Regions from separate parts of the Mesorhizobium sp. LMG17149 genome, predicted to be linked through region 1. Evidence: predicted binding sites of a transcription regulator. Region 1 holds the regulator's gene; each other region holds the start of a gene.
What was found. Region 1 encodes PhoB, which activates phosphate uptake and scavenging genes when phosphate is short. Its sites were predicted from a motif close to TGTCATNNANCTGTCAT; they were not measured.
Positions count from the first base shown of each region.

Region 2: a site for PhoB is predicted at 2,779-2,795, ahead of NP945_RS18995 (putative 2-aminoethylphosphonate ABC transporter substrate-binding protein). Genes of this name have one in related genera too.
Region 3: a site for PhoB is predicted at 3,148-3,164, ahead of pstS (phosphate ABC transporter substrate-binding protein PstS). Genes of this name have one in related genera too.

Region 1 is NZ_JANIFL010000008.1:264,237-272,178, reverse strand. It holds gene NP945_RS20915 (ATP-binding cassette domain-containing protein) at 1-21, opposite strand, end outside; gene NP945_RS20910 (sugar ABC transporter permease) at 33-1,385, opposite strand; gene xylF (D-xylose ABC transporter substrate-binding protein) at 1,528-2,568, opposite strand; gene NP945_RS20900 (ROK family protein) at 2,839-4,086, shown strand; gene phoB (phosphate regulon transcriptional regulator PhoB) at 4,103-4,792, opposite strand; gene phoU (phosphate signaling complex protein PhoU) at 4,809-5,516, opposite strand; gene pstB (phosphate ABC transporter ATP-binding protein PstB) at 5,543-6,367, opposite strand; gene pstA (phosphate ABC transporter permease PstA) at 6,385-7,701, opposite strand; gene pstC (phosphate ABC transporter permease subunit PstC) at 7,698-7,942, opposite strand, start outside.
Region 2 is NZ_JANIFL010000007.1:360,686-368,627, forward strand. It holds gene phnY (phosphonoacetaldehyde dehydrogenase) at 1-1,148, shown strand, start outside; gene NP945_RS18985 (aspartate aminotransferase family protein) at 1,221-2,579, shown strand; gene NP945_RS18990 (hypothetical protein) at 2,582-2,725, shown strand; gene NP945_RS18995 (putative 2-aminoethylphosphonate ABC transporter substrate-binding protein) at 2,968-3,993, shown strand; gene NP945_RS19000 (putative 2-aminoethylphosphonate ABC transporter ATP-binding protein) at 4,116-5,249, shown strand; gene NP945_RS19005 (putative 2-aminoethylphosphonate ABC transporter permease subunit) at 5,233-7,245, shown strand; gene NP945_RS19010 (MaoC/PaaZ C-terminal domain-containing protein) at 7,273-7,728, opposite strand; gene NP945_RS19015 (Gfo/Idh/MocA family protein) at 7,725-7,942, opposite strand, start outside.
Region 3 is NZ_JANIFL010000007.1:455,229-463,170, reverse strand. It holds gene NP945_RS19475 (ABC transporter substrate-binding protein) at 1-647, opposite strand, end outside; gene NP945_RS19470 (SDR family NAD(P)-dependent oxidoreductase) at 834-1,526, opposite strand; gene NP945_RS19465 (anhydro-N-acetylmuramic acid kinase) at 1,898-3,013, shown strand; gene pstS (phosphate ABC transporter substrate-binding protein PstS) at 3,226-4,374, shown strand; gene NP945_RS19455 (Na/Pi cotransporter family protein) at 4,453-6,177, shown strand; gene NP945_RS19450 (N-acetyltransferase) at 6,259-6,687, opposite strand; gene NP945_RS19445 (sigma-54 dependent transcriptional regulator) at 6,671-7,942, opposite strand, start outside.

The DNA of each region.
Region 1 (7,942 bases):
AGGAGCAGTCTTGTCATTCATGGCATGCCCTCCTAGACGCGCTTGCGATAGACGGTGTCGAGCCACACGGCGATGACCAGTACGGCCCCGACGACGATGCTCTGCAGCGGCGAGTCGACGCCGAGCAGCACCATGCCGGACTGCAGCGACTGCATCAGCAGCGCGCCCAGCATGGCGCCGATGATCGTTCCCGATCCGCCGGCAAGCGACGTGCCGCCGATCACGGCGGCTGCAATGACGAGCAGTTCGTCGAGCGTTCCAAGCACGTTGGTGGCCGAATTCTGCCGGGCCGAGGAGATCGCCGCGGCAATCGTGGCCAGCACGCCCATGATCATGAACACCTTCATGGTGATCCATCGCGTGTTGATGCCGGCGAGATTGGCCGCCTCGGGATTGCCGCCGATGGCGAACACATAGCGGCCGAAACGGGTGCGGTTGGTGATGAAGGTCATGACCAGCCCGACGGCGACAGCCATCAGCACCGGTATGGCGATACCGTGGGCGATGAACAGGCCGCCTTCGGGAACGGTGATGTTGTTGGCGGCCGCATATCTGTTCACGATGCCGATCGGCCAGGGGTAGGAGTTGGCGAGCCAGACCGCACCCATGATGGCGCCGCAGGTGACGACTCCAAGCAGCGCCTCGGCCCAGATCGGACGTAGCGGAAACCGGAAACGCTTGCGCTGCACCCGCCCGTTGAAAAGCCCAAACACCACGGCGAGGCAGGCGACGATCCCAACGACCCAGCTCCAGGTCGCGCCGATCGATCCCGCCGGCCCACCGCCCATCAGCTGAAAAGTGGCGTTAAGCGGCGCCACGGTCTGGCCTGAAGTGACCCACCAGGCGGCACCGCGCCAGACCAGCAGGCCGCCCAGCGTCACGATAAAGGCGGGCACTTCGAGATAGGCGATGACGAAGCCTTGAAAAGCGCCGATCAACAGGCCGAGCGCCAGGCCGATGACCAGTGCCAGGACCCAGATCCACGGGTTGCCGAGTTCGAGCCCGACAAAGCGCACCAGGAAATGCACCTGGGCAAATCCCATCACCATGCCGATCAGGCCCTCGGCGGAACCGACCGACAGGTCGATGTTGCGCATGACGATGACCAGCACCATGCCGCAGGCCATGATGGCAACCGCGGATGTCTGCACCGACAGGTTCCACAGATTGCGCGGCGTGAGAAAGGTGCGGCTGTCGAAATCGAGCGGATTGACGCCAAGGCGCAGGCTGGAAATGACATGCAGCCCAATCCAGATGACCAGCAGCGCGCCGATCATGCCGAGCATGCGGGTGTCGATCTCGGTCGCCTTCAGGAACCGGGCGACGGCGCCGAGTTCCGACGCGCGCGCCGTATCGGTCTGCGGGTTTGACGTCGTATCGGTCATGGTTTCCTCCCACCGGCTGGCCGTCTGACACGCATGCCGGAGCCCAGCCTAGAAGCTATCCGCATGATGCGGAAACACAATTCTTTGAGAAAACGCCGCGGCTTTTGGGCCGCGGCGTTCAGATATTGCAAAGTGGTACGGATCAGTTGCAGGCCGCCACGGTGCCGGCGGCGACACCCGCGCAGACTTCGTCCTTCTTGATCCAGCCGGCGTCGATGACGACGTTGAGATTGTCCTTGGTGATGGCAACCGGGGTCAGGAACAGCGACTTGACGGTGTTGCCGCCCGGCGTCGTGAAGTCCTTGGCGCCGGCGATGTCGCTCGTCTTCTTGCCGTCGGCCAGTTGCGAGGCGATCTCGGCGGCATTCTTGCCGAGCTCCCGCGCGTCCTTCCACACCGACACGGTTTGCGTGCCGAGGGCGATGCGGTTCAGCGCGGCGTGGTCGCCGTCCTGACCCGAGACCGGCACGGTGCCGGCCAAGCCTTGAGCCGTCAGCGCCGCGACGACGCCACCGGCAGTGCCGTCATTGGCCGCGACCACCGCGTCGACCTTGTTGTCGTTGGCGGTCAGGAACTGCTCCATGTTCTTCTGGGCGTTGGCGGGCAGCCAGCCATCCGTGTAGGCTTCGCCAACATTCTTGATCTTGCCGCTGTCGATGGCTTCCTTGAGCACTTCCATCGAGCCCGAGAACAGGAAGTCGGCATTGGGATCGGCACCGGAGCCCTTGATGAAGACGTAGTTGCCTTCCGGCTTGACCTTGAACACTTCGCGGGCCTGCATGCGGCCGACTTCCTTGTTGTCGAAGGTCAGATAGAAGACGTCCTTGTTCTCGATCAGCCGGTCATAGCCGACGACCGGAATGCCCTCGTCCAGCGCCTTCTGCACCGCCGGGCCGATGGCCGACGCATCCTGCGCCAGGATGATCAGTGAATTGGCGCCCTGCGAGATCAGGCTTTCGACATCGGTAAGCTGCTTGCCGGGATTGGACTGCGCATCGGCGGAGATGTACTTGTCGCCGGCGGCCTCGATCGCCGTCTTCATGGCGGCCTCGTCGGTCTTCCAGCGTTCTTCCTGGAAGTTGGACCACGAAACGCCGACAACCTTGTCCTTCGCCTGCGCGACAGACGCGAGCGTCAGCGACATGGCGGCACCCGCCAGGATGGCGGCCGTGAATCTTTTCATATTATCCTCCCTGCGCCGCGTATGGCGCGACCAAACTGACCCGAGGGCCGGCACAAAGGCTCTATTTTTTCGAGCCTCGAAAAAATACTGGGCCAACGCCCGAACGCTGTCAACATCGATTCTGATGGATTTTGATGTCATTTCGAGGTTTTTTCGAGTCTCGGAATAAATAAATGACACGGCCTGCAGCTTCTGCCAGTATTTACCGGCGTCACCGACAGCGTTCCAGGGGCAGGAGGAACCGCGGCGACCGGGAGGATATGAAAGAACATGTCGGTCGGAATCCGCCACGACGATCTGCGCCGCCGCAACCGCGCCATGGTGATCGCGGCAGTGCGCCGCGCCGGACAGCCGTCGCGAACCGAGATCGCCGCGACCACAAGCCTCAGCCATTCGACCATCTCGGCGATTTCATCCGACCTGATCGTCGAAGGCATCCTGACCGAAAGCAAGCCGAGCGAGGCCGGCTCGCTCAAACGCGGCCGGCCGCAGGTCGGCCTCAGTCTCAATCCGGAAGCGGCCGCGGTAATGACCGTGGTGCTGTCGCTGAACTTCCTCTCCGTCGCCGTCATCGACTATGCCGGCCAGGTAATATCCGAGGAACAGCGCCGGCTGGACACGCTGACGATGTCGCGCGAGTCGCTGATCGGGGAATGCACGGCCATCGTGCGGCGCCGCCTGGCAGATCCCGACCTGGACGTGCGCAGCATCGCCCGCATCGCGCTGGCCATCCAGGGCATCACCGACACCCGTGCCCGCGCCATGCTGTGGTCGCCGATCACGCCGCACACCGACATCGCCTTCGCTGACATATTCGAAGACGAGTTCGGCATCCCCGCCATAATGGAGAACGACTGCAACATGATGGCGGTGGCGCTGCGCTGGCGCGACCCCGATCGTTACCGCGACGATTTCATCGCTATCCTTTTGTCGCACGGCATCGGCATGGGACTGGTGCTGAAGGGCGAATTGTTCACCGGCACCCATTCTTCGGGCGGCGAATTCGGCCACATGATCCATCGGCCGAACGGCGCGCTATGTCGCTGCGGACGGCGCGGCTGCGTCGAAGCCTATGCGGGCAATTACGCCATATGGCGCAACGCCAGGCAGATGGGCGAGGATGCAGAACCCGTTGCCGATGTCAGCGACGCCGACATGCGCGCCCTGGCTGCCGCGGCCCGCGAAGGTGACGGACCCGAACGGGAAGCCTATCGCAAGGCCGGCGAAGCGCTCGGCTACGGCCTCGGCAGCCTGTTCGCGCTGATCGATCCGGCGCCGGTCGCCATGGTCGGTGTCAGCGCCGCCGCCTTCGACCTGATCGAGCCGGCATTGCGGCAAGCGATTGCCCAGACCGCCGGCGGCCAGCATTCCAAATCGATTTCCTTCGACACCGAGCCGAACGAACTGCCGCTGATCCGCGAAGGCTGCGCCATGCGGGCGCTGATCTTCGTCGATCAGGAGATTTTTGCGCCGGGCGTGCAGGCGAGATCCGGTTTCGGCGGCAAGAACGTGGCGTGAGTTCAAACGAGGGAGTTCAGTCCTCTCGGATGGCGTATCCGGCCCCACGGATCGTGCGGATGACATCAGGCATACGGCCATTGTTGACCGCCTTGCGCAGCCGGCCGACATGCACGTCGACCGTGCGCTCATCGATGTAGATCGTCTCGCCCCAGACATTGTCGAGCAGCTGGCTGCGCGAGAACACGCGGCCTGGATGGCGCATCATGAATTCGAGCAGGCGGAATTCCGTCGGCCCAAGCCGGATCTCGCTCTTCTTGCGATAGACACGGTGCGACTCGCGATCGAGCACGATATCGCCGACCTTGAGCACGCTGGACAGCACTTCCGGCTTGGCCCGGCGCAGCAGCGCCTTGACCCTGGCCATGAACTCCGGCGTCGAGAAGGGCTTGACCAGATAGTCGTCGGCGCCGGTCGACAGGCCGCGCACGCGGTCGCTTTCCTCGCCTCGCGCGGTCAGCATGATGATCGGCAGCCGCTCGGTCTCGGGACGCATTCGCAGGCGCCGGCAGAGTTCGATGCCCGAAACCGCAGGCACCATCCAGTCGAGCACCAGAAGATCGGGAACGTTCTCCTGCAGCCGGATTTCGGCCTCATCGCCGCGCGTCACGACCTCGACCTGGTAACCTTCGGATTCAAGATTGTAGCGGAGCAGCACGCCTAGCGGCTCCTCATCCTCCACCACCATGATGCGTGGTGCGATCATCGGCTGGTCACCCCTGTTATGCCGCTGGCGCGGACATTGCCGTCTCGTCCTGCTTCGGACGATTGGCTGGCAGCTGCGTGCCGGTCAAAACATAGTAGGCATTTTCGGCGATGTTGGTCACGTGGTCGCCGATCCGCTCGAGGTTCTTGGCGCAAAACAACAGGTGCGTGCACGCCGTGATGTTGCGGGGATCTTCCATCATGTAGGTCAGCAGCTCGCGGAACACCGAGGTGTATTTGACGTCGATGCGTTCATCATTGTTTCTGAGCGTGGCAAGCGCTGCCGCGTCAGCGGCGGCATACTCGTCGACGACCCCCTGCACCTGGATCAGCACCAGCTGCGCCATCGCGTCGATCGAATGCGAAAGATCGTGCGGCGTGACGCTCAGCCCGACAGTGCCGACGCGCTTGGCGATGTTCTTGGCAAGGTCGCCGATGCGCTCGAGGTCGCCGGCCATGCGGATCGAACCGACCACCGCACGCAGATCGTTGGCCATTGGCTGGCGCTTGGCGATCAGCGTGATGGCGCGATCGTCCAGCTCGCGCTGGCGGGCATCCATGATGGCATCGTCGGAAACCACGCGCTGCGCCAGCGCATTGTCCGAATTGAGCAAAGCCTTGGTCGAGCCACTGACCATCGAGCGGGCGAGATCGCCCATGTCGCGGATCAGCTGGCTGATCTGCTCCAGATCCTCATCGAAAGATGCAACGGTATGTTCACCCATGATCTTCGTCCCTCATATGCCTGAGCTCAGCCGAACCGGCCGGTGATGTAGTCCTGGGTGCGTTTGTCGTCGGGGGTGGTGAACATCTTGTCGGTGGCGCCCTCCTCGACCAGATAGCCTAGATGGAACATCGCGGTGCGCTGCGACACGCGCGCGGCCTGCTGCATCGAATGGGTGACGATGACGATCGTATAGTTCTGGCGCAGTTCGTCGATCAGTTCCTCGACGCGAGCAGTGGCGATCGGGTCGAGCGCCGAACACGGTTCGTCCATCAGGATCACCTCGGGTGACACGGCGATGGCGCGTGCAATGCACAGACGCTGCTGCTGGCCACCGGAAAGACCCGTGCCAGGTTCCTGCAAACGGTCCTTCACCTCGTTCCAGATCGCCGCCTTCTTCAAGCTCGACTCGACGATCTGATCCATGTCGGCCTTGCGCTTGGCCAATCCGTGGATGCGCGGGCCATAGGCGACGTTCTCGTAGATCGACTTGGGGAACGGATTGGGTTTCTGAAACACCATGCCGACGCGCGCCCTGAGTTCGACGACATCGATGTTCTTGTCGTAGATGTCTTCTTCGTCGAGCGTTATCTTGCCGGTTACCCGCGCGGAATCGATGGTGTCGTTCATGCGGTTGAGGCAACGCAGGAAGGTCGACTTGCCGCAGCCGGAGGGGCCGATCAGCGCCGTCACCTGATTCAGGCGGACGTCGAGATTGACATCGAACAGCGCCTGCTTCTCGCCATAGAACACGCCGACCTTGTCGCCGCGCATTTTGATCACTTCGTTCGACTTGGCGTTCATCTTATCGCCCACTGCATTTTCAAGGGACTGTTCGGTCATGATGTTCATACCAAAATGCCTTTTTTCTACCAGCGCCGCTCGAACCGACGCCGAAGCACGATCGCGGTGATGTTCATGGCCATGAGGAAGACGAGCAGGATGATGATCGCGCCCGACATGCGCTCGACGAAGGCGCGCTCGGCCTCGTTCGCCCACATATAGATCTGCACCGGCAGCGCGGTGGCCGGATCGAAAGGCGTCGTCGGTGGATCGGCGACGAAGGCGACCATGCCGATTAGCAGCAGGGGCGCGGTTTCACCGAGCGCACGCGCTAGACCGATGATGGTGCCGGTGAGGATGCCGGGTGCGGCAAGCGGCAGGATGTGCTGGAACACCATCTGCATCTTGGAGGCGCCAAGACCGAGAGCCGCCGAGCGGATCGACGGCGGCACCGCGGCAAGTGCAGCGCGCGTCGCGATGATGATCGTCGGCAGCGTCATCAGTGTCAGCACCAGGCCGCCGACGAAAGCGGCGGAGCGCGGCATGCCCAGGAAATTGATGAACACCGCGAGGCCGAGCAAGCCGAAGACGATTGACGGCACCGCTGCCAGATTGTTGATGTTGACCTCGATAAGGTCGGTGAAACGGTTCTTCTTGGCGAACTCCTCCAGATAGATGGAGGCGGCGACGCCGATCGGCAGCGCCAGGAGCAACACGATCACCATCATATAAAACGAGCCGATGATCGCCACGCCCATGCCCGAGGTTTCCGGGCGGCTGGAGGCGCCGTAGGTGAACAGGCCGCTGTTGAAGTGCTCGGCCATCGCGCCCTCGGCCTTGAGCTTGTTCATCCAGGTGATCTGCTGGTCCGAGACCTTGCGTCGCGCTTCCTCGACACTGAGGTCGATCTGGCCCTTGAAAGCCGAGTCGAGATTGGCGGCGGCGAGGATGTTGACGTTGCGTGTCGTGCCGATCACGGACGGATCGGCGGCAACGATGTCGCGCAACTGGACGCGGGCGCCTTCCGACAGGAAGCCCTTGAGCTTCTGGATCATCGGCTTGTCATCAGGAGAGATGCCGAGCTTGGCCACAAGCGCGTTTTCGGCAAGCTTGGGATAATTTGCCTTGATCAGAACGCTCGGATCGGTTGCACGCTTGCCGGAAGGATCGATCACCTTCTCGTCGAACGAGATCGGCAGTGATACCGTCGTCTGCCAGAAGGCGGTGTAGCCTTTCGAGACGATGGTGATCAGCATGATTGCCAGGAACGCCAGGCCTACGGAAATCGCCACGACGCCATAGAAGCGGAAACGGCGTTCGGCGGCGTAACGGGCCTTCAGGCCGATGTCGCGGCGCGGATGGGCCGCCGCCCTGACCATCGTATCCATGGAAATGTCGGTCATTCGTACTGCTCCCGATATTTGCGCACGATGTAGAGCGCGACGATGTTCATCACCAACGTCAGCGCGAACAGCGTCAGGCCGAGCGCGAAGGCGACCAGCGTCTGCGGCGAATTGAACTCGAGGTCGCCGGTGAGCTGGTTGACGATCTTGACGGTGATGGTCGTCATTGCCTCGAACGGGTTGATGGTAAGGTTGGCGGCGACGCCCGCCGCCAGCACGACAATCATCGTTTCGCCGATGG
Region 2 (7,942 bases), on a different contig from region 1:
ATGAGGTCGGCCGTGCCTATGACGTGTTCACGCTGTCGGCGCAGATGTGCATCCAGGATGACGGCCAGATCTTCTCCTGCGACCTCACCCCGCACGGCAAGGCGCGCAAGATCTTCACCACCCGCGAGCCGTTGAAGGCGATCTCGGCGATCACGCCGTTCAACCACCCGCTCAACATGGTCTCGCACAAGGTGGCGCCGGCGATCGCCACCAACAATTGCGTGGTGGTCAAGCCGACCGAATTGACGCCGATGACGGCGCTTCTCCTGGCCGACATTCTCTATGAAGCCGGTCTGCCGCCCGAAATGCTGTCGGTGGTGACCGGCTGGCCCGCAGACATCGGCAACGAGATGATCACCAACGACAATATCGACCTGATCACTTTCACCGGCGGCGTGCCGGTCGGCAAGATGATCGCCCGCACCGCCGGCTACAAGCGCCAGGTGCTGGAACTCGGCGGCAACGACCCGCTAATCATCCTCAACGATCTCTCCGACGAGGATCTGGCCAGAGCCGCGGATCTGGCCGTCGCCGGCGCGACAAAGAACTCCGGCCAGCGCTGCACCGCGGTCAAGCGCATCCTGGTTCAGGAAAGCGTCGCCGACCGCTTCGTGCCGCTGGTGCTGGAGCGGGCGAAAAAAATCCGCTTCGGCGATCCGATGGACCGCTCGACCGACCTTGGCACCGTCGTGCACGAGAAGGCGGCGGCGCTGTTCGAAGCCCGCGTCCACATGGCCGCCGAGCAGGGCGCCGAAATCCTCTACAATCCGGGTCGTCAGGGCGCGTTGCTGCCGCCGATCGTCGTCGATCGCGTTCCTCACACATCCGAATTGGTGATGGAGGAGACGTTCGGCCCGATCATCCCGATCGTTCGCGCGCCGGACGACGATGATGCGCTGATCGCACTGTCCAACTCGACCGCCTTCGGCCTGTCGTCGGGCGTCTGCACCAACTCTTTTCCGCGCATGCAGAAATACATCGCCGGCCTTCAGGTCGGCACCGTCAACATCTGGGAAGTGCCGGGCTACCGCATCGAGATGTCGCCCTTCGGCGGCATCAAGGATTCGGGCAATGGCTACAAGGAAGGCGTCATCGAGGCGATGAAGAGCTACACCAATGTGAAGACATTTTCGCTGCCCTGGTCCTGACCGGGCGGCATTGACGGATAAGACAACCGAGGGAGCGTTCGCCGCTCCCTCATTCGCGTTTCGGAGACCATGATGGCCGCGATCAAAGAGCTTGTGCACACCGAAGGCGATTCCAACACCACAGCGGCTCGCGGCCGGTGGGATGCCGGGCAGGACGATCCGCGGATCCGCGGCTTGCTCGATCGCGACGCGGCTGCCTTCATGCACCAGAGTCTGTCCAGCCCCTGCCTTTCGACCATCGCGAAGGCGCAAGGCATCTGGATCGAGGACACCGCTGGCCGCCGCTTCATGGATTTCCACGGCAACAGCGTGCATCACCTCGGCTACGGCCATCCAAGGCTGGTCACGGCGATCAAAAAGCAGCTCGATGAGCTCTGCTTTGCGCCGCGCCGCTTTACCTGCGAGCCCGCCCTCGAGCTGGCGGAGAAGCTGGCGGCATTGGCGCCCGGCGATCTCGGCAAGGTGCTGTTCACCACCGGTGGTTCGGATGCCATCGAGGTCGCGCTGAAGATCGCCCGCGCCGCGACCGGCCGCTTCAAGACGGTGTCGTTCTGGGATGCGTTCCACGGGGCCGGCTTCGGCGCTGCAAGCGTCGGCGGCGAGGCGACCTTCCGCTCGCACATATCAGGCCCGATGATGACCGGCACCGAGCACGTCGCACCCTGGGACGGCTATCGCTGTCCCTATGGCCACGATTCCCTCGAAGCCTCGGGGCTCGCTTGCGCCAACATGATCGCCTATGTGCTCGGCCGCGAACAGGACGTGGCGGCGGTCGTCGCAGAACCGATGCGGGCGACGCCCAACCCGCCGCCGCCCGGTTTCTGGAAGCGGGTTCGCGAAGCCTGCGACCGGCACAGCACGCTGCTGATCTTCGACGAGATCCCGACCGGGCTGGGCAAGACGGGAAAATTCTTCGCCCACGAGCATGATGATGTGACGCCCGACATCGTCGTCCTCGGCAAGTCGCTCGGCGGCGGCATCCTGCCGATCGCCGCCGTCATCGCGCGCCGCGACCTCGACGTCACCGGTGGCTTCGCGATCGGCCACTACACCCACGAGAAGAACCCGGTGACGACCCGCGCCGCACTGACGACGATCGACATCATCCTGAAGGAAGGATTGGTCGAACGCGCGGCCGAACTTGGCCGGCACATGCTGGAGCGTATGCAGCACCTGATGGCGCGCTCGCCCCATGTCGGCGACGTCAGGGGCAGGGGACTGATGGTCGGCGTCGAGCTCGTCGAGGATCGCGATACGCGCGAGCCGGCGCGCGATCTCGCCGAACGCGTCTTCTATGCTTGCCTGGGGCAGGGGCTGAGCTTCAAGGTCAGCCAGGGCAATGTGCTGACGCTGTCGCCGCCGCTGGTCATTTCGAAAGCTGATCTCGATCGTGCGCTCGACATCCTCGAGACCGCCGTGCTGGCGGCCTGACCATGAAGGCCGTGCGCACCGACCGCGAGCTCGAATGCCCTGAAATCGACGCGGGCTTGCGGGCGAGGGGGGTCGATCTGGTGGTGACTGTCCGCTCGTCCGACCCGCGTTTGCGGGCACAGACAACGGGCGTTTCGTTCGGCTGACCGTTGCCAATCGTGGGCTTTCGCAAGCGCGAAATCGCGGCCGCAACAGGCATGCGACAGTTCCATGACAACTATCAGGAGAAGTTTGCCTGTCATAAAATAAATAGATTTTACTTATCGATCACCAATCCCCAGAGTTGACCCAACGACGACATCCACAAGCGCTACAGGGCCGCAATGTCCACCGGCGCGATCGTCACAGTGCATCGCAGAATGTGCCAACAATCAAAGGGGAACTGAGCATGAAATCGCGCAACGCAACTATCGCAATGGCCTTCGCCGCGGCATTGATGTCATCCGCCGCCTTTGCCGAAACCTCCGAACTGACAGTCTATACCGCCATTGAAGCCGAAGATCTCGCCCGCTACGCCGAGACTTTCACAAAGAGCCATCCCGACATCAAACTGAACTTTGTCCGCGACTCCACGGGTGTCGTTACCGCCAAGCTGTTGGCCGAAAAGGACAATCCGCAGGCCGACGTTGTCTGGGGCCTTGCCGCTACATCGCTTCTGGTGCTGAAGACCGAAGGCATGCTTGAGCCCTACGCGCCAAAAGGCGTCGAATTGCTCAAGCCGAAGTTTGTCGACAAGGACACGCCACCGGCCTGGGTTGGCATGGACGCCTGGGCGGCTTCGATCTGCTTCAACACCGTGGAGGGCAAAAAGCTTGGCCTCGCCGAGCCGACCAGCTGGAAAGATCTTACCAAGCCGGAATACAAGGGTCACATCGTGATGCCGAACCCGGCCTCGTCCGGCACCGGCTTCCTCGATGTATCGAGCTGGCTGCAGTTGTTCGGCGAGAAGGATGGTTGGGCCTATATGGACGCCCTGCATCAGAATATTGATGCCTACACGCATTCTGGTTCGAAGCCGTGCAAAATGGCCGCCGCCGGTGAAACCGTAATCGGCATCTCGTTCGAGTTCCGCGCCGCGAAATCGAAGAAGGAGGGCGCTCCCCTCGATATCGTCATCCCGTCCGAAGGCATCGGCTGGGACATGGAGGCATCCGCGATCGTTGCGGGAACGAAAAATCTCGAAGCCGCCAAAACGCTGCTCGACTGGTCGATCAGCAAGGAGGCCAACGAGATGTACAATGTAGGTTATGCGGTTCTGGCTATGCCGAATGTCGCCAAGCCGGTCGAATTCCTGCCCGCAGATATCGAGTCCAAGATGATCGACAATGACTTCGAGTGGGCGGCCAACCACCGCAAGGCCATTCTCGACGAGTGGACGAAGCGCTACGACGCCAAGTCTGAGCCCAAGAGCTAGACGCAGAGCATTTCGACAGGGCGCCGTCAGAGCGGCGCCCTTCTCGTAACTCTTCCCGGATGGTCAAAATGAGACACGAACCCGTCGCTGATCTATCGGCAACGCTGGCCGAGGTGCATCCCATGACCGCTGCCGGCAACACGGCTTACCTGCGGATCGAACATCTCTGGAAGGCCTTCGGCGAGTTCCATGCGCTGAAGGACATCTCGCTCGACATCAACGAAGGCGAATTCATCTGCTTTCTCGGCCCTTCGGGTTGCGGCAAGACCACGCTGCTGCGCGCCGTCGCCGGCCTCGACCTGCAGACCAGAGGCGTCGTCCGCCAGGGGGGCAGGGATATCTCAACGCTGCCGCCGTCAAAACGCGACTACGGCATCGTGTTTCAGTCCTACGCGCTGTTTCCCAATCTGACGATTGAAAGGAACATCGCCTTTGGCCTGGAAAACACCAAACGGCCGCGCGCCGAGATCGATGCCCGCGTCAAGGAATTGCTCATGCTGGTCGGCTTGCCCGATCAGGCGAAGAAATACCCAGCGCAGCTTTCCGGCGGGCAGCAGCAGCGCATCGCGCTCGCCCGGGCCATCGCCACCTCGCCCGGCCTGCTTCTGCTCGACGAGCCGCTGTCGGCGCTCGACGCCAAGGTGCGCGTGCACTTGCGCCACGAGATCAAGGGGCTGCAGCGCAAGCTCGGCGTCACCACGATCATGGTTACGCACGACCAGGAAGAAGCATTGTCGTTGGCCGACCGCATTGTAGTCATGAACCATGGCGTCATCGAGCAGGTCGGCAGCCCGACTGAAATCTATCGCCATCCCAGGACGCTGTTCGTCGCCGATTTCATCGGCGAGACCAACAAGTTCGATGCGACGGTAGGAGCAGATTCGGTAGGCTTCGGGACGAAGGCTTTCAGATGCGCGCCGCACAGCTTTGCGAACGGCGAAGCAGTCGTCGCCGCCATTCGACCGGAAGACGTGATTCCACACGGGCCGGGTTCGCGCTCGCCTGGAGCACCCGATGTGGTGAAGACTTCGGAAAACCTGATCGAAGTGACCGTCGGTGAAATGGAATTCCTGGGTTCGTTCTGGCGCACCCGGCTGCGCGGCGGAGAGCTTGGAGACGAGATTCTGATCGCCGATTTCTCGGTCAACGCCACGCGGCGTCTCGGCCTCGCCGAAGGCGGAGCGCTAACGGTGGAACTGCCCGCCGACCGACTGCTTGTCTTCCCGCAAGGAGAGCGCCATGGCGGCGGCAACTGATATCCTGATGCCGTCCGGTCGGGCGCTCCGACAGTCGCTCGACAAGGACGAGTTGATCAAGCGCGGCCTGCTGGTCGTCATCTCGTTCTATCTGGTCCTGTCGCTGGCAGCCCCGCTCTACGTGATGCTGTCGAAATCGTTCTCGACCTACAGCTTCGATCTTGGCGCGTTCGAATTCCAGGTCAGCGACAAGCTCGGCAATTTCGGCGAGCCAGTGACGGCCGCCGCTCTGAACGAGAAACTCGCCGCGGTCCCGCCAGAAAAGCTTGCGACCAGTTCCGATGGTCGGCTACCGGCCACCAGCTTCTTTCCGGATTTCAGTTTCCGCAGCCCGGTCAAATACAAGGTCCGCGGCACGACCGATGACGCTTATTTCCTGATCGGCACGCAACTCCACCGCGGCACCGAATGGCAGGAAGTCGATTCGAACACCTTTCGGCGCATTATGCTGAGGCCCGCGCGCGAGCTTGGGTTGGACAACTACACAACCTACTTCTCGACGCCAACGCTGTTCCGCTCGATCCAGAACTCCTTCCTGATCGCGCTGATCAGCACCATCATCACGGTCGGCATAGCCTTCGGCTTCGCCTACGCTTTGAACCGAAGCAAGATGCGCTTCAAGGGCCTATTCAGGCTCATCGCCATGGCTCCCATCCTGGTGCCGTCGCTACTGCCCGGCATCGCCCTCATCTATCTGTTCGGCAACCAGGGCCTGTTGAAAAGCCTGCTTGGCGGCATATCGATCTATGGTCCGTTGGGGATTGTCGTCGGCTCGATATTCTTCACCTTTCCCCATGCTCTGATCATTATCTCGACGGCACTGGCGATCTCCGACCAGCGCCAATATGAAGCCGCCGCTTCGCTGCGCGCCAGCAAGTGGCGGACGTTCTGGGTCGTTACCATTCCGGGCGCGCGCTACGGTTTGATCTCCGCGGCGTTTGTCGTGTTTACGCTCGTCATCACCGATTTCGGCTTGCCGAAGGTCATCGGCGGCCAGTTCAACGTGCTCGCCGTCGATATCTACAAGCAAGTGATTGGTCAGCAGAATTTCGAGATGGGGGCGGTGGTCTCGGTCATCTTGCTGATCCCGGCCATCGCCGCCTTCGTCGTCGACCGCCTGGTCCAGCGCAGGCAGGTTTCGCTCCTGTCGGCCCGCTCGGTGCCTTACGAGGCAAAACCCAATCGCCGCTTCGACCTGGTCTGTCTGGCTTATTGCAGCCTGGTCGCGTTGTTCATCGCCGGCATCATCGGCATTTGCCAGTACGCCGCGCTGGTCAAGTTCTGGCCCTACGACCTCAGTCTCAGCCTGAAGAATTTCGCGTTCGGTCGCATGGATGGCGGAGGCTGGGCTTCTTACTACAACTCGATCACGCTCTCGTTGCTCACCGCTGTGTTTGGAACCGTCATCGTCTTCGTCGGCGCTTACATCGTCGAAAAGACCGAAGGCTTCAGGACCGGACGGGCAGCCTTCCACTTCCTCGCCATGCTGCCGATGGCGGTGCCGGGGCTTGTGCTTGGCCTGGCCTATATTTTCTTCTTCAACAATCCGGCCAATCCGCTGCACGCGATCTACGGCACAATGGCGATCCTGGTCGTCTGCACCGTGACGCACTTTTACACGGTCGGTCATTTGACGGCCCTGACGGCGCTGAAGCAGATCGATCGTGAGTTCGAGCCGGTCGCGGCCTCGCTGAAGCAGCCTTTCTATCGCCTGTTCACGCGGGTGACAGTGCCGATCTGTCTGCCGGCAATCCTTGACATCTCGATCTATCTTTTCGTCAACGCCATGACGACGGTTTCCGCGGTGGTCTTCATCTATACAACACACACGGCGCTCGCCTCGGTTGCAGTGCTCAACATGGACGACGCTGGCGACACCGCGCCTGCTGCTGCCATGGGCATGATGATCTTCTACACCAACGCATTCGCGCGGATCATTCACTTGGCTGTTTCGAAAGGTATCCTGAAAAGAACTCAGGGTTGGCGGGTACGATAATGAAATGCTCTAGGACTTTCCCAAGTCTCAGCCCTGCGTCGGCCTGCGTTCGACGATGTAGATGTGGTCGGCCGCCAGCACCACTTCGCCGCGCTGGTTGATCACCTCGCAGCGTTCGATCACCCGTCCCGACCCCGGCCTCTTCGGGTCGTCTTCCCTGGCCGTAATTGTGGTGCGCGTCCGGATCGTGTCGCCGATGAACACCGGCTTGATGAAGCGCAACCGGTCGTAGCCGTAGGAAAAGGCGACAGGGTTGATGACGGTTGCCGTCAGCCCGATGCCGACCGAGAACACCAGCGTGCCGTGCGCGATGCGCTGGCCGAATGGCGTCGTCTTCATGAACTCGACGTCCATGTGGTGCGGGAAGAAATCGCCGGTGTGGCCGGCATGGACGATGAAGTCGGTCTCGGTGATGGTGCGGCCGCTGGTCAGGCGCGACGCGCCAATCTCATAGTCTTCGAAATACTGTATCTGTTCCATCAGGGTCTTTCCGCGATCGGCGTCGCCGGTGCCGCACTCGACTGATACGCCGCCTCGACCAGCGCCATCGTGCTCCAGGCATCCTCGACCGGACTGATCAGCATAGCATCTTCTCCGGTGGCAAAACGCTGGACATTGGCCATGCGGCCGACGAAGGCGTCTGGAAACCACTCGCCGGCCAAGGGCACCGCGACCCAGTCCGTTCCACCCTTGGGGT
Region 3 (7,942 bases), on a different contig from region 1:
TCGACCATCAGCTTCTTGATCTCGAAATCATCGCGATAGGCCATGTCGATCGTCCCGTTTCGGATCGCATCGATGATCAGATCCCAGCTTGCCAGGCGGTGGATTTGCGCATGCGGGAAGGTCGTGGCCGCATAGGTGGCGAATGAAGAGCCCTCGATCACGCCAAGATCGCCTGAGAAATCACGGACTATCTGTTCGGCCGGTTTGCCTTGCGCGATACGCGCCAGGTTGAGGCGGTTGGCGATCAGCCCTTGCCGCAGCATGGCGTAGGGGCGGGAATAGATGATCGACCGGCCGCGCTGAAGCGTCCGGCTGAGCTTGCCAATCGCCATGTCGGCCTGTCCGGAACTGACCTGACTGACGATATCGTCGAACGTTGCGGCGGATCGGTCGAATACCGGCTCGACGCCAAGCGCCGCGGCGATGCCGTGGGCCAGCTCCATGTCTATGCCATGGTCCCCCGATTCGTCGGCCGGAAAGAACGGATTGGAAGCGAAGGCCGGCATTGCGATGCGCAATGCATCGCCGCTCGCGATAGGTTGAGGGGCGTTCTCCGCCTGCTGTCCCGGAGTGCTGGCTGCGCGGGCTTGCGAGATCAGCAACCCGCCGCTCCCGGCCGCAAGCAGTGTACGACGTGTAACCGACATGCGCGTTCTCAATTAACCCGGGAAAGCTGCAACATGCACAACCCGCGTTAAACAAACGTGTATATTACACTGAGCCTTTTTATGTATTGGACAAGCAGCTTAGCGCCACAAAATATCAGCATTGCCTAATATATTAGGAAAAGCGGAAGGATCGCGTTGCTTCCCGCCGGGCGATCGTCTGGATTGTCAAAACGTCTCGACCCAAGGCCGTAACTCAAGCTCCGAGCTCCAGGCGCTGCGATGCTGGCGATGGACCGCGAGATAGGCCTCGGCGATAGCGTCCGGCGACAGGCGGCGGTCCTGTAGGTCGGGATCGGCTGCCTGTCCGGGCGGCGCGATCTGGCCGTCGATAATGAAATGGGCGACGTGGATGTTCTGCGGGGCGAGTTCGCGGGCCATGGACTGCGCCAGGCCGCGCAGGCCGAATTTCGGCATGGCAAAGCCGGCCGAGCCGGGAAAGCCCTTCACACTGGCAGTGGCGCCGGTGAACAGGATCGAACCGGATCCCCGGACAAGCAGCCGGCGCGCCGCCTGCTGGCCGACCAGGAAGCCGCCATAGGCGCCGACCAGCAATGCCTGTTTGACCGCTTCCGCATCGAGCTCGGCGATCGGGCCGCGTGTGCGTGCGCTGGCGTTGAACACCACGAGCGCCAGCGTGCCGGCCTTGTCGGCGGTGTCGAACAGCCTGGCGACGGACGCAGCGTCGGCGACATCCGTCTCAACGGCCAGAGCACCGGTTTCGCCGATCAGAGCGCTGAGCTTCTCGACGTTACGGGCGGCCAGAACCACGCGAAAGCCTTCCCGGGTGAGAAGGCGCGCAAGCGAGGCGCTCAGACCAGCGCCCGCGCCTGCAATAACGGCCACATTGGATGAGGTCATGATTTTCTCTCCCTTGCGGATTTCGGCGGAAGCGTTCGCCAGACCAGACAAGGTCGCGCCTTCGGGGCTGACAGGCAAGAGGTGGCATCTCGTTGGCTGTTGAACCAGACGGGCTGCAGAAACGACGTTGCGCGGTCCAACATCGCCTGTGGAGCTACGAAAGCCGCTCGGCCTTCAGCACCGAGACCGCCACTTCGAAAGGGACAAGGCTTGGACCTTGCCCGCCGCCCGGATTCATTAGACCAACATTTTGGCGGTAGAATCGTCAGGTTTCGTAAAGCTGTCGGCGATCTCATCAATGGGACTGGAGCGTGGTCCCGAAAAGTGGGAAACGGTTTTCGGAAAAGATTATGCTCAACAAGGAAACGATTATGGAACCAATCTGGGCCGTCGGCCTGATGACCGGCACGGTGCTGGACGGCAACATCGACGTCGCGCTGATCAAGACCGACGGCGAACGTATCGAGGATTTCGGCACCTATCGGCTGATGCCCTATCCTCCGTCGATCCGCTCCCTGCTGGAAGAGACGCTGACGGAGGCGCGGGCATGGAACTTTGACGGGCCGGAGCCGGCGATCTTCCGCACCGCGGAGGAAGCCCTGACGCGTGCCCAGTCAGCAGCCGTCAAGGAATTGGTCGAAGGCTATGGCATGACGATGGCCGATATCGGCGTCGTCGGTTTTCACGGCCAGACCGTTCTGCATCGCGCGCCGCAGGCTGGACGGCTGGGCCAGACAAGGCAACTCGGCGATGGTGAGCTGATGCATGCCATATTGGGTACCAAGGTCGCTTACGATTTCCGCTCGGCCGACATGCGCGCCGGGGGGCAAGGCGCGCCGCTGGCCGCGGTCTATCACACGGCGTTGATGCGCGGCGCCGGCGCCAATGGCGAGGTGGCCGTACTCAATCTCGGCGGCGTCGCCAACATCACCTGGTGGGATGGCGCCGACAATGTCGTTGCCTTCGACACCGGCCCCGCCAACGCGCCGCTGAACGATTTCATCAAGTCGAAGGGGCTCGGCGAGATGGACCGCGACGGCGCGCTCGGCGGTGCGGGCAAGGTGGACGAGGCGCGGCTGGCCAAGCTGCTGCAGCACCCCTATCTCACCAAGCCCTATCCCAAATCGCTGGACCGTTTCGACTTCGGCGCCGCCATGGCGGACGGGCTGGATGCGGAGGATGGCGCGGCACTGCTGACCGCCTTTACCGCTGGAGCCGTCGGCAAGGCACTCGACCTCTTACCAAGCCGTCCGAAAAAACTGGTGGTCAGCGGCGGCGGCCGCCACAACCCGACCATGATGGCGATGCTGACCAGCCGTGCCGGCGTCGAAGTGGTGCAGGCCGAGAGCCTCGGCTGGAGCGGCGACGCGGTCGAGGCGGAGTGTTTTGCTTTCCTGGCGGTGCGCGTGCTGCGCGGCCTGCCGATCAGCTTTCCGAGCACGACCGGCGCACCGCGGCCGATGCAGGGCGGAAAACTCGCCGGTTAGAGCCTCTTCCATCCCGGAACGGGATGGGATGACCTTTCCCGCCCGGCCGACTTTCAGGCGATGCGGCTTTTTGCTCAGGTTTTGCAGTCGAAAGTTCTTCGGAATAGTCGAAAAGCTTTTCCGCCGGGACCCACTGTCATCCAACCGTTAAGAAGAATTAATACAAGACAACAGCGATCTTGTTTTCAGCTGACGCCTCATTTCGCAGGCGTATGGCCATTGATGCGCGCCTACATAGCGGCGGCAGTATAGTTGGGATTCAATTTATGTTGTCAGCAGGTTTAGCCTTATTGCGCGGTGCACGGCCGACGGTTTCGGGGGCGGCAACTGCGCTCGCCCTTGCAATCATCGGGGCCATGATCGGATCCGCTGCGCGGGCTGAGCCCATTCGCGGTGCGGGGTCGACACTGGCCGCGCCGATCATCGGCAAGTGGGCAACGACATACAAGGCTGCACGCGCCGACGGCGGCGACTTCTTCACGCTGGACTGGACCGTCGATTATGAACCGGTCGGATCCCTTGCCGGCCTGATGCGGCTTGCGCAGCCCGAACTGGATTTCGCCGCCACGGATGTTCCCGTGCAGGCTGATGATCTCGCCAGGAACGGCCAGCAGCAATTTCCGATCGTCATGGGCGGGATCGCGGTGGTCGCCAATCTCGATGGCCTGCCGGAGCAAGGTCTGCACCTCTCCGGCCCGGTGATCGCCGACATCTATCTGGGCAAGATAAAGTCCTGGTCCGATCCTGCGATAAGGGTGCTCAATCCCGACATAGCCCTTCCCGATCTCGCCATCAGCGTCATCCACCGGCAGGACGGTTCGGGCTCAACCTATGTCTTCACCGAGTTTCTGTCATCGACAAGCGAAGACTGGAAGACGAAGCTTGGAGCCGACACTCTGATCGACTGGCCGCTCGGGACAGGCGCGGAAGGTACGCAAGCGCTTCTTCGTGCCGTGGCTGCGAGCAAGGGGGCGATTGCCTACGCCGAATACGGCCAGGTTCTTCGCGCCGGCCTTCCCTTCGCAGCGGTCCAGAACAAATCCGGCAAGTTCGTCAAACCGGACCCGCAGGGCGTGCAAGCAGCGGCCACCTCCGTCGCCTGGGGGGAAACGACCGACTTCTTCGCCTCCCTCACCAATCGCAGCGGAGATGGTGCGTACCCGATCAGCACGGCGGTGTTCGCCGTTGTCCAGGTCGCGGGGCGTTCGGAACATCGCTATCGCCGCGTGCATGATCTTTTCCGGCTCGCCTTCGCGCAAGGTGCCGGCGACGCCACCGCACTCGGCTATGTGCCGCTGCCGAAAGCGCTCATTGGCCAGATCGAACAGTATTGGGCAAGGCAATTGCCGGTCGGAAACTGACCCGAACGAAAGCTGCCTTGCGCAGCAACTGAACTTCATACCGCGTCGTCGTGGCGACTTGTTGGGGGCCTGCCTGAAATGGACATAGATATCTTCAAGGACATCCTCGTGCCGGTGATCGGCGGCTTGGGCATCTTCATGCTCGGTCTGGATTTCATGGCAAACGGCATCCAGGCGCTGTCGGTCAACCGGATGCGCGACTTTCTCGCCAAGGCAGCCGGTACGCCGGTCAAAGGCGTGCTGGCGGGAACGCTGATCACGGGCGTCATCCAGTCGTCGACGGCGATGAGCGTCATGGTCGTCGGGCTGGTCAATGCCGGTGTCATCGCCCTGCGGCCGGCGATCAGCGTGATCATGGGCGCCAACATCGGCACCACGCTCGGCAACGGGCTCATCGCCCTGCCGCTCGGTCCGCTCGGATTGATCCTGGCCGGCGTGTTCTCGCTGGTCTACTGCTTCGCCAAAAGCGAAAAGGTGAAGAACATAGCGCTCGCCTGCATGGGTTTCGCTCTGATCTTCTACGGCCTCAACCTGATGACCGGCGGCCTGCGTCCGCTTCGCAACCTGCCGGAAGTCATGGCGCTGCTGCAGACGCTGACGGCCGACTCCTACCTCAACCTTTTCAAATGCGTGTTCATCGCCGCCGGCGTGACCGCGATGATCCACTCGTCCTCGGCGACGATCGGCATCGTCATGGGCCTTGGCGCGGCGGGCATTCTCGACTGGACAACCGCCGTCGCCTTCTCGCTCGGCGCCGATCTCGGCACCACGATCACGTCGTGGATGGCTTCGCTCAACCTTTCGAAGAACGCCAAGCGGACCGCCTATGCGCACATCTCGTTCAACATCATCGGGGTGTGCATCACCATCCCTCTGTTCTTCGTCTCCATCCAGGTGCTGGAATGGGCCATGCAGTTCTTCGGCGGCGATCCGGCCGTTCCGGTGATTGTCGACGGCAAGGAGACCTTCCCCCTGGTGCCGGTCGCGGTCGGCCTCTACTCGACCTTCTTCAACGTCTTCAACACAGTGCTGCTATTCCCGTTCATCGGCGTGTTCGAGCGGGTGCTATCGCGTGTCGGCCACACGGATGCCGACGACGCGGAGGATTTCTCGACGCCGAAATTCCTCGACCGCAAACTGGCCAGCGATTTTGCCAAGGCCATTCCCGCCGTGCAGCAAGAGACGGCCCGCCATCTGGAGGCCGGCGCCATGTTCCTCGACATCGCACGCTCTTCCAAGAAGGCGCCGTCGGATCCGGGCGAGCACTATCTGGCGACCGACATCCTCAGCCGCGATATCCGCGCCTACACCGCCGCGCTGATGAAGGAGGATCTGCCTTACGAACAGCTCGATCTGATCGCCAGCCTGATCGAGGAAGCCGACTTCACGGCCGCCCTGACGGAATCAATGCATCAGGTGGCGCGCCGCGTCAGGCGCGAGAAGTTCAGCAACCCGGCGCAAGCCATCGTCGACGTCGCGCTGAACAAGCTCGACACGTCGCTGCGCGAAATCTTGCCTACTTACGGAATTTCCAGCCCGCAGATGCCGGCCGGCCATGTAAATCTGCCCGGGGTCGAGGAACTGCGTGCCCGCACGCTGGCGCTCGGACCGAATGCCGGTGCCGCCGAACGCGGCACGATCCTGGCCCTGCTCGGGTCGATCGAGCGTGCGGAAATCCTGATCCATCGCATCGATGCCGAGCGCAGATCCGTAAACCGCCAAAGCGTGCTCGCCCGTGCGTCGGCACGCAAGGAAACCAGAGCAAGCCCGATGGGAGACCCAGGCCTGGTTCCGGCCGAGTAACGGTCCGCCGGACCATAACCACCTTCGTTCGGATTGCGGGTCAGGCAGGAAGACAGTCCATCCCGGTTCCGCCGGGATGGATCAGGCCAACGCCAGCCTCTTCTGTAGAAAGATGCGGCTGCGGCCGATAGGGAAATCGGCAAGCGTTCCAAAGGGCTCGTAACCCTGACGCTGGTAGACCTTGGCGGCGTTCGGATTGAAGGTGTCGATCCAGGCGTTTCGACAGCCGCGCGCCACCGCTTCGTGTTCGGCCGCATCCAGCATCTTGCCGGCCATGTGCTGGCCGCGCAGCCGCTCATCGACCCAGAGCCATTGCACGTAGAGCCAGCCCCAGGCGGTGTAACCGGAAATGCCGGCGACGACCGCGCCATCCTCGTCGCGCACAAACACCACAAGCGCCTTCCTTTCGGATGCGCCGACATCGCCGTCGTTGAACGCCGTCAGCCGTTCACCGAGAAAGGCGAGTTCTTCCGGCAAGGGATTTGCCGTCGTTTCAAGCGTCGTGTTCATCGCTTTTCCGAGATGGTTGCGTGTCGGCGTCGCCGCCATTGCGAAACTCTGATGCGGCAATGCCGTAGCGCTTGAGTTTGTCATAAAAGGTCTTGCGCGGTACGCCGAGCGCATCGATGGCGCTGCGCACCTCGCCACCATGGTCGCGCAGCGCGTCGCGGATGAGCTGTGCTTCGTATTGGCCGACCCGTTCGGGCAATGCTGCCGTAGGCTCCGGCGAATGCGCGGAGACCGCCCTCCTCTCATCTTCCGGACCGAGGCCGAGCGCAACACGGTCGGCAAAATGGGCAAGCTCGCGCACATTGCCTGGCCAGTCATGCGACTGGAGATGATCGCTGACAGCTGCATTCACCTTGGCGACGGGCCGGCCGAACCGTTCTGCCGCCTTGCCGAGGAAATGCCCAAACAGCATCGGGATATCGCCGCGACGCTCGCGCAGCGGCGGGATGCGCAGCGTCACCACGTTAAGGCGAAAATACAGATCCTCGCGAAAATCACCGCGTTGGTCCGACCGCCCCAGATCGACCTTGGTCGCGGCGACGACCCTGAGATCGATGCGCCTGATGTCGTTCGAGCCAAGTGGAGTGAGGCTGCGTGTTTCGAGCACGCGCAGCAGCTTGACCTGGAGCGCCGGCGGCATGGATTCGATCTCGTCGAGAAACAGCGTGCCGCCGCTGGAATGCTCGATGCTGCCGATCCGCCGCCGCTGCGCGCCGGTGAACGCGCCCGCCTCATGGCCAAACAACTCGCTCTCGATGACCGTCTCCGGCAGCGCACCGCAATTCAGTGCCACGAAGGGTTTTGCGCGCCGTCGCCCCCATCTGTGCAGGAGGTCCGCCACCACTTCCTTGCCGGTTCCCGTTTCTCCCTCGACCAGCACATCGACGTTCATGTCGGCAATCTGGCGCAAGGTCTCGCGCAGTCGCTTGATGGCAGGAGCCTCGCCGATCAGCGGCAGGCCGTCAGTGGCGAGGGCCGCGGCTTCGCGCAGCCGCCGGTTCTCCATCACCAGCCGTCGCTTCTCACTCGCCCGTTTCAGCGCCTCGACAAGGCGGTCGCCGGCATAGGGTTTCGAGATGAAATCGTAGACACCGTCCTTGAGCGCGGCCACTGCGAGATCGACGTCGCCATGGCCGGTGACCAGGATCACGGGTATGTCCGGGTCGATCGCCTTGATGCGATCGAACAGCTGCAGCCCGTTCATGCCCGGCATGCGGATGTCGCTGACCACCACGCCTTCAAAGGTCCTGTCGAC